Regions from separate parts of the Mesorhizobium sp. CCNWLY176 genome, predicted to be linked through region 3. Evidence: riboswitches for the same ligand, from Rfam matches in the RefSeq annotation. Region 3 holds a riboswitch; each other region holds the start of a gene.
The links. Region 3 has a riboswitch for cobalamin ahead of WBQ96_RS16795 (aromatic ring-hydroxylating oxygenase subunit alpha). Riboswitches for the same ligand answer to the same signal wherever they lie in the genome.
Positions count from the first base shown of each region.

Region 1: another riboswitch for cobalamin. It lies ahead of bluB (5,6-dimethylbenzimidazole synthase); the one in region 3 lies ahead of WBQ96_RS16795 (aromatic ring-hydroxylating oxygenase subunit alpha).
Region 2: another riboswitch for cobalamin. It lies ahead of WBQ96_RS07255 (DUF1636 family protein); the one in region 3 lies ahead of WBQ96_RS16795 (aromatic ring-hydroxylating oxygenase subunit alpha).

Region 1 is NZ_JBBBDZ010000002.1:505,953-509,004, reverse strand. Features, by position in the region: gene WBQ96_RS05335 (MFS transporter) at 1-69, opposite strand, end outside; gene WBQ96_RS05330 (TetR/AcrR family transcriptional regulator) at 186-785, shown strand; gene bluB (5,6-dimethylbenzimidazole synthase) at 782-1,504, opposite strand; cobalamin riboswitch at 1,551-1,734, opposite strand; gene WBQ96_RS05320 (histone deacetylase family protein) at 1,857-2,783, shown strand; gene WBQ96_RS05315 (exodeoxyribonuclease VII small subunit) at 2,787-3,038, shown strand.
Region 2 is NZ_JBBBDZ010000003.1:343,042-346,093, forward strand. Features, by position in the region: gene cobW (cobalamin biosynthesis protein CobW) at 1-960, opposite strand, end outside; gene WBQ96_RS07255 (DUF1636 family protein) at 957-1,391, opposite strand; cobalamin riboswitch at 1,422-1,627, opposite strand; gene WBQ96_RS07260 (winged helix-turn-helix domain-containing protein) at 1,657-2,856, opposite strand.
Region 3 is NZ_JBBBDZ010000009.1:174,043-177,094, forward strand. Features, by position in the region: gene metH (methionine synthase) at 1-1,176, shown strand, start outside; cobalamin riboswitch at 1,252-1,459, shown strand; gene WBQ96_RS16795 (aromatic ring-hydroxylating oxygenase subunit alpha) at 1,584-2,831, shown strand; gene WBQ96_RS16800 (hybrid-cluster NAD(P)-dependent oxidoreductase) at 2,857-3,052, shown strand, end outside.

The sequences.
Region 1 (3,052 bases), on a different contig from region 3:
GACGAAACCGGCGGCGGCGAAGCCTTTGGCTCCCGGAGCTCTGAAGATTTCGCTATAGGGGTTGGGCATCGAATGCTCCTGGATTTCCAGAGGGGCACCACTTACATACGTGGCGTATGAAATCTAGATAGTTGCATACGCCACGTATGTCAAATAATATACGTACCGTATGCGAAGGAGATTTGATGGCGCATAAACCACGCAAGGAGATGATAGCCGAAACGCGCACCAAGCTGGTGGACGCTGCGCGTCATGCTTTCGGCACGGTCGGCTATGCGGAAGCGTCGATGGACGATTTCACCGCCGCCGCCGGCCTGACGCGGGGCGCGCTTTATCATCACTTCGGCGACAAGAAGGGACTGCTCCAGGCTGTCATCGCCGAGATCGATGGCGAAATGGCGGTGCGGGTGCGCGAGATCGCCGAAAAGGCGCCGACGCGCTGGCAGTATTTCGTCGATGAATGCACCAGTTACATCGAATTGGCGCTGGAGCCGGAAATCCAGCGCATCATGTTCCGTGACGCCCCCGCCGTGCTGGGCGACCCGTCGCAATGGCCGAACGCCAGCGCCTGCGAAGCTTCGATGACGGAAAACCTGACTCATCTGCAGGACGAGGGTGTGGTTGTTCCCGATCTCGATCCGGCGACGGCAGCGCGGCTGATCAATGGCGCGAGCAGCCAGGCAGCGCAGAAGATCGCGAATTCCGACGATCCCGAAGCGACCTCACGGAAAGCCGTCGCGGCTTTCAAGACTTTGCTTAACGGGCTGTTGGTCAACAGGGCCTAACGGCGGGCCTCGTCGGCGACGGCCTTCAGCGCGTCTTCGCCTTCGCCCCCAAAGGTCTCGCTCATGATCAGGTCTGAAAGTGGCAGGCGGTCGCCCCATCCATTCCGTTCGAGGTCCGGTCGCGGCGCAAATTCCGAGACATGGCCGACGCAGAGATAAGCCACCGGAACGACGAGGTCGGGAATGTCCAACGCCCGTTTCAGCGCCTCTGCGTCAAGAATGCTGACCCAGCCGACGCCGATGCCCTCAGTGCGCGCCGCCAACCAGAAATTCTGTACCGCACAGACGGTGCTGTAGATATCCATCTCGGGATTATGCCAGCGGCCAAGCGGTGAATCTTTCGAGCGTGTACGGTCGCAGGTGATGCAGAGGTTCAACGCGCTTTCGCAGATTCCTTCCAGTTTCAGCTTGCGGTAGAGCGCCTGCCGCTCCTCGGCGATATTAGGCAATTCCTGCTCGCGTGCGGCAAGGAAAAGGTCGCGCACCGCCCGCCGGCGCTCCATGTCGCGGATGACGATGAAGTTCCACGGCTGCATGAAGCCGACGGAGGGCGCATGATGGGCGGCGAGCAGCAGCCGGGCCAGCACCGCGTCGTCTATCGGGTCGGGGCGAAAATGGCTGCGCACGTCGCGGCGCGTGAAGATGGCGCGGTAGACGGCATCGCGCCCGGCGTCTTCGAAGGCATTTTCACGGCAGGCGTGGTTGCGGACAGCATTCATCGCATTTCCCCTTGCGATCGAAAACGTCGCTCCGCCCGTCCACGCGGATGACTATTTCTGCCGGGCCGGTCTTCTGGCTTGGGCTCAATCCGCCTCCGGCGCCTTCCCATTCTCGCGAACAGTGGCCTTTGCCGATGCGGTTCCCCTTACAGCGTTGGGCACGCCACGGATTTTCACCGTGTTCCCGATTCTCCCGCCTCGCGGCGGGCACCTGACAGCACCGCAGACTTAACCCGGCGCGCTTGCAAAATCATCCCCCGATGCCGACCTATGATTTCGCAAAGAGGATTTTCCCCAGGCTTCGGGCGCCGACGCATGGCGGCGGCACGGTCTTTCCTGATAGGATGTTTGCATGACGACGCGCCTCTATTCACATCCGATCTATCTCGAGCATCTGACGCCGCCCGGCCACCCGGAGCGGCCTGATCGCTTGCGTGCCATCGCGCGCGTGCTGGAAGACGAGGCCTTTGCCGCACTCGACCGCATCGAGGCACCGGAGGGCGACGAGGCAACGATTCTCTACGCCCATCCCGAAAGTCATGTCCAAAAGGTGCGGGTTGCGATCCCGCAAGAGGGCATCCGCGCCATCGACGCCGACACGGTGGCCAGCCCGAAAAGCTGGGTTGCGGCGCTGACGGCGATCGGCGCTGCCAACGCTGCGGTGGACGACGTGTTTTCAGGCAAGGCCGACAATGTCTTCGTCGCCAGCCGCCCGCCGGGGCACCATGCCGAAAAGACCACGGCGATGGGCTTCTGCCTGTTCAACAATGCCGCCATTGCCGCGCGTTACGCGCAGAAGAAGCATGGCGCCGAGCGGGTCGCCATCGTCGATTGGGACGTTCACCACGGCAACGGCACGCAGGACATTTTCTGGGAAGATCCGTCCGTGCTCTACTGCTCGACGCATCAGATGCCGCTTTATCCCGGCACCGGGGCGAAGAGCGAGACCGGCGCCGGCAACATCGTCAACGCGCCGCTGGCCCCCCAGACCGGCAGCGACATTTTTCGCGAGGCGATGCGCTCGCGCGTGTTTTCGGCGATCGACGATTTCGCGCCGGACCTGATCATCATTTCGGCGGGCTTCGACGCGCATCACCGCGACCCGCTGGCCGAGATCAACCTGACCGAAGACGATTTCGACTGGGCGACCGGCGAACTCATGGACCGCGCCGGGCGCCATGCCAGCAACCGGCTCGTCAGCCTGCTGGAAGGCGGATACGACCTTGAGGGCCTGTCGTTCTCGGTCGCGGCGCATGTGAAGCGCCTGATGAAAGGATAAAGCATGGCCAACGAGCCGAGTGATGAGATCAAGGCGATGAGCTTCGAGCAGGCGCTGGAGGCGCTGGAAAAGATCGTCGACGACCTGGAACGCGGCGACGTGCCGCTCGACCAGTCGATCAAGATCTACGAGCGCGGCGAAGCGCTGAAAACCCATTGCGACCGCCTGCTGAAGGCTGCCGAGGACAAGGTCGAAAAAATCCGCCTGTCGCGCGACGGCAAGCCGGTGGGCACGGAGCCGCTGGACGGCGAATGACTTGACGTTGTGGC
Region 2 (3,052 bases), on a different contig from region 3:
GTCGGCCGCCGTCCAGGCGCGGTCGTAATAGTGGTTGACACGCGGACCGACGGCCTGAACCAGAAGCCGCATCGGCTTGCCGCCGACATCGACGAAACCCTTCACGCGCAGCACGTTTTCTTGTTCGGCAGCCGTCGCCACGCGCTTGGCCAGCGCGTCGGGATCGGAGATTGCGGGAAGCTCGATGATGAAGGAGTCAAAATCGTCGTGCTCATGATCGAGTTCGCCGTCGTGATGGGTCTTGCGGTTTTCGATGTCGTCCTCGACGGCCAAACCGAGGCCGAGCAGCACCGACGGATCGACCTTGCCCTGCGCGGTCGGGACGATTTTCACGGCGCGCGACAGATGCTCGCTGATGATGGCGTTGGCGCGGGCGCTGCCGGCTGCGTCGAGCAGATCGCTCTTGGAGAGAATAATGAGATCCGCGCAGGCGACCTGATCCTCGAACACTTCCTCGACCGGATCGTCATGATCGAGCGAATCGTCTTCCTGGCGCTGCGCCTGCAGCGCGTCGAGGTCGGATGCGACCTTGCCTGCGGCCAGTGCCGGGCCATCCACCACGGCGACGACGCCGTCCACCGTCACGCGGCTCTTCACGCTCGGCCACTGGAAGGCCTGCACCAGCGGCTTGGGCAGCGCGAGGCCGGAGGTCTCGATGATGATATGATCGACCTTCGGCTCCAGCGCCAGGATCTGGTCAAGCGCCGGCACGAAATCGTCGGCGACGGTGCAACAGAGGCAGCCATTGGCCAGTTCGACGATGTTTTCCTCCGGGCAGGCATCGACGCCGCAGCCTTTCAGGATCTCGCCGTCGATGCCGATATCGCCAAATTCGTTGACGATAAGGGCCAGCCGGCGGCCGTTGGCGTTTTCCAGGATATGGCGGATCAGCGTGGTCTTGCCGGCGCCGAGAAAGCCGGTGACGACGGTGCAGGGGACGCGGGTGGCGGAGGCAGTCATGAATTGTCCTTCAGGAAATCGAGGGGAGGGATGCGCGCGACGAGGCCGCGCTTGAGGCTGTCGGGGCGGCCGCGCCAAGGCAGGATGCCGTCGGTCGAGGTCGCGAAAAGCTTTGCGCCGGTGATCAGGTCGGGCCCGCTTTCGGTCGTCAGGTCGCCGAAGACGTAGCTCCAGGAGCCGTCGCGCAGAAGGGCAGCGCTCAGGCGGCGCTTGCAGTTGCCGAGGCATTCGACCTGTTTGACGGGGATGTTTTCAGCTTCGGCGGCGCGAATCGCGCCTTGTGCCAGATACTCGCCGGCGCGGGGCCGCGCGTCGGAGCCGTTTTCGTCGCGGCAGGACGAACAGACGAGAATCGTTACGCCGGGCGCGCCCAAATCATGGGCGTCCTCGGCCAGCTCAGTTTGATTGCCGTTGGCTTTCACCAGAATCATGCTCCTTGCCCGGGACACCCGCCAGGCGGTCGGATTTTTCGTCTGACGGCAGGTCTCCTGGCTCGCGGGTCGTTGCTTCATGCCGCCTTCCCGGGAAAAATCCCAGTGGCTGTCGGCCTTCGGCTATCCGCTTACAGTTGCGGGGACAGCTGCGGACTTGGGCTCATTGGCCCGGCACCGCATTCCCTCTTAGCCCCTCCCTTTGCGGAGAGGGGACCGTCGCGGGCGAATTTAGGCGGTGGTGCCTTGCGCTGTCAACGCGTGGTTACGACGCGATTATGTCGGCCAACGCCGGTGCGAGGTCTCCCGCCGGAGAAATCTCGATGCGATCGAGTTCGAGCCAGGACATCATCAGGCGCAGTTCTTCGATGAGGGCGGCTGCCGTGTGGTCCGGTGCGCCCGGTTCGGCATAGGCGGCCAGCACGCGCAGGACGCCTGCCGGGCGATCGGCCTTTACGTCGATGCGTGCGACAATCGTGTCGCCGAGCAGGAAAGGCAGGACGTAGTAGCCATATTGCCGCTTTTCGGCCGGCGTGTAGATCTCGATGCGGTAGCGGAAGTTGAACAGGCGTTCCGTGCGGGCGCGTTCCCAGACCAGTGGGTCGAAGGGGGCGAGGAGGGCGCGGGCCTCGACCTTGCGTGGAATGCGCGCGCCTGCGTGTAGCCAGGCCTGATGGGTCCAGCCCTTAACTTTAACAGGCAGAAGCTCGCCCGATTCAACCAGTTCCTCGATGCGGCCCCTCATGTCGGCGGGCGAGAGGCGGAAATAGTCGCGCAGGTCGCTGTAGGTGGCGATGCCAAGCGCGCGGGCCGAAATGCGCAGCAAGTCGCGATGCGCGTCGGGAGCCGAAGGAACCGGGGCATTATATATGGAGGCGGGCAAAACACGCTCGGGCAGGTCATAAAGACGCTCGAAGCCACGGCGCGAAGATGTTGTGATCCGGCCGGCCCAGAACAGCCATTCGAAGGCGTGTTTCTCGTCGCTCCAGCCCCACCAGCCGCCGGAACCCTTGGCGCCATCGATGTCGGAAGCCGCGATCGGGCCGCGGTTACTGACTTCCTGATAAATCTCGTTGATCAGGCCTTCGTTCTGCCGCGCCCATTTTGCCAGCCCGGTGTACATTTCCTCGTGCTGGCCGGCGCGTTCCATGCGCCAGCGCATGAGGGGATAGGTTTCGACCGGCAGGAACGACGCTTCATGCGCCCAGTATTCAAAGAGCGCACGTTTTCGTGATGTGGCAGCGTTGTCGAGTAACGCGCGGGGGTAGGGGCCAAGCCGCGAAAACAGCGGCATGTAATGCGCCCGCACCACCGCACTGACGGAATCGATCTGCAATAAACCAATGCGCGAAAGCACCTTGTTGAGATGTCGCCGGTCGATGGCGCCCGTCGGTCGCGGATCGGCAAAGCCCTGCGCGGCAAGCGCTATGCGCCGCGCCATGGAAAGCGGGATCGTTCCCTTCATTCTTCGATGGCCCGGGTGTTCATCATCAAGGTCTCTCCGCATCAGCCGGAATCGAAATGTGGACTTCAGCCTAGCAGGACTGCGACGGGAATTGTGTCAGGATAAAAAGTGGAGTAAAAAGGTAAGGAAATCAAATGCGCCTTGTGCAACGCAAATCGCTGGAAAGCGATTGGCGCAGCCGTGCTTTCGCCAAGGT
Region 3 (3,052 bases):
CACCCGCGCTACAAGCGCGGCCAGACCGTCTATGTCACCGACGCCAGCCGCGCCGTCGGCGTGGTTTCCAGCCTGCTGTCGGCCTCGGCCAAGCCCGGCTATGTCGACAATGTGCGTGCCGAATACCGGAAGGTCGCGGACGCCCACGCCCGCTCCGAGGCCGACAAGCAGCGCCTGCCGCTGGCCAAGGCGCGCGCCAACGCCCACAGGATCGACTGGACGGCCTACCAGCCGCCAAAGCCGTCCTTCCTCGGAACGCGCACCTTCGAGAGCTGGGACCTTGCCGAACTCGCGCGCTACATCGACTGGACGCCCTTCTTCCAGACCTGGGAGCTGAAGGGCCGCTATCCGAAAATCCTCGAGGATGAAAAGCAGGGACCGGCCGCGCGCCAGCTGTTTGAGGATGCGCAGGCGATGCTGAAGAAGATCATCGCCGAAAAATGGTTCGCGCCGAAAGGCGTCATCGGCTTCTGGCCGGCCAATGCCGTCGGCGACGATGTCCGGCTCTACACGGACGAGGGCAGGGGGCAGGAACTCGCTACCTTCTTCACGCTGCGCCAGCAACTAGCCAAGCGCGACGGCCGCCCGAACGTCGCGCTGTCGGATTTCGTCGCACCCGCGGACAGCGGCAAGCCGGACTATATCGGCGGCTTCGTGGTTACGGCCGGGATCGAGGAAGTCGCGATCGCCGAGCGTTTCGAACGCGCCAATGACGATTACAACTCGATCCTCGTCAAGGCGCTGGCAGACCGCTTCGCCGAAGCCTTTGCCGAGCGCATGCACGAGAAGGTTCGCAAGGAATTCTGGGGCTATGCGCCGAATGAGGCCCTCGCGCCGGACGAGTTGATCGGCGAGCCGTATCAGGGCATCCGTCCTGCGCCCGGCTATCCCGCCCAGCCCGACCACACCGAGAAGGTGACGCTATTCAGACTGCTGGATGCCGAGCGCAATTCGGGCGTCAGCCTGACCGAAAGCATGGCCATGTGGCCCGGCTCGTCCGTCTCGGGCATGTACCTCTCGCACCCCGAAAGCTACTATTTCGGCGTCGCCAAGGTCGAGCGCGATCAGGTCGAGGATTATGCAGCCCGCAAGGATATGGCGGTGATCGATGTCGAGCGCTGGCTCGGGCCGATCCTTAATTACGTGCCGGTCCCGCATGCCGAGGCGGCGGAATAGCGGCGGATTTTTCCGCTGTCGCCTTTGCGCTTGGGCCATGTCGCTTTCGTATCGCCGCGCGCGCGGATTCGGTGATTATATCGGGGCACTTGAGGTGCTGGTTCGCTTGAGGGCGGACCGGAGAATTGGGAAGCCGGTTCAATGCCGGCGCTGCCCCCGCAACGGTGGTGGAGAATGTCGCGATGGGAGACCACTGGGCCGCAAATGGCTTGGGAAGGTGTTCGTGACGGGTCCTGCAGGACCGCTCCAGAGCCCGGAAACCAGCCTTGAGTGTTGTAAATTCGACTGATCGCGGTGGGCGATCAAGCGGCGGATTTTTGCGCGGACAGGCTCCAGCGGGCGTTGCCGTGCAATCGTTCTCCCCTGAAATCACCACCAGTTCAGTCCTTGGATAGCGAGGACAGGACATGGATGCGCGCAATGAGATGCTGCGGCAGTTACGCAACCGCCGCGAGGGCTTCAGCCTCGAGCAGGCTTTCTATATCGATCCGGACTATTTCAAGCTGGATCTCGACCTGATCTGGTACCGCGACTGGCTGTTCCTCGGCCATGATTGCGAACTGCCGAAGCCCGGCAGCTACATCACCGCGCAGATCGGCGATTATCCCGTGCTGGTCGTGCGCGACCAGAAGGGCGACATCCGCGCCTTCCACAATTCCTGCCGCCATCGCGGCTCGCGCGTCTGCACCGCGGAAAAGGGCACGACAGCCAAGCTCGTCTGCCCCTATCACCAGTGGACCTACGAGCTCGACGGCCGCCTGCTGTTTGCGCGCCAGATGGCCGAAGGCTTCGACAAGAACCAGTTCGGGCTGAAGCCTGTCGCCTGCGAAAGCGTTGGCGGCTATATCTTCATCTGCCTCGCCAAGGAGCCGGCGGACTTTGCGCCGATGCGGGCGCTGGTCGAGCCCTATCTCCTGCCGCACCGCCTGCGCGACGCAAAGGTCGCTTTTGAGAGCACCATCGTCGAGAAGGGCAACTGGAAGCTGGTCTGGGAAAACAACCGCGAGTGCTATCACTGCGCGGCGAACCATCCCGAACTGTGCAAGACCTTCCCGGAAGCCCCGACCGTCACCGGCGTCAACGGCGCCGAGAGCGACCCCGAAATGCTTGCCCATTGGGCGAAGTGCGAGGCTGTCGGCCTGCCGAGCAAATTCCGTATCGATGCCGGTGGCCAGTACCGCGCCACGCGTGCGCCGCTGCTGCGCGATGCCGTCAGCTACACGATGTCTGGCAAGCGGGCGGTGAAGAAGAACCTGTCCGATATAGTCACTGCCGACAAGATCGGCGCGCTGCTGCTCTATCACTACCCGACCACATGGAACCACGTGCTCGGCGACCACGCCGTTACCTTCCGCGTGCTACCCATCTCGGCGACAGAGACGGCCGTCACCACCAAATGGCTGGTCCACAAGGATGCGGTCGAAGGCGTCGACTACGACCTCGCCGAACTCACCCATGTCTGGACCGAAACCAACGACCAGGACCGCCGGATCGTCGAGGAGAACGCCTTCGGCATCAAATCGCCGGCCTATGAGCCCGGTCCCTATTCGGAAGAGCATGAGGGCGGCGTGATGCAGTTCGTCGAATGGTACTGCAACTTCATCGAACCGCGCCTGACGGACGGCGAAAAGCCGGCGCTGAGAAGCGTGGCTTAAGGCGGGAAGCAGACGGATGAACGCGATGACGGAACTTTCCCTTTATCGGCATCTGGACGAGATGGTGCCGTGGAACGACCGGCTGCAGGTGCTGGAATGCATCGGCGTGATCGACGAGGCATCGGAGGTGAAGACCTTCATTTTCCGCTCCGACAACCAAACCTGGTTCCGCTACCAGCCGGGCCAGTTCGTGACGCTGGAGTTGCCGCTGGAAGACGGTC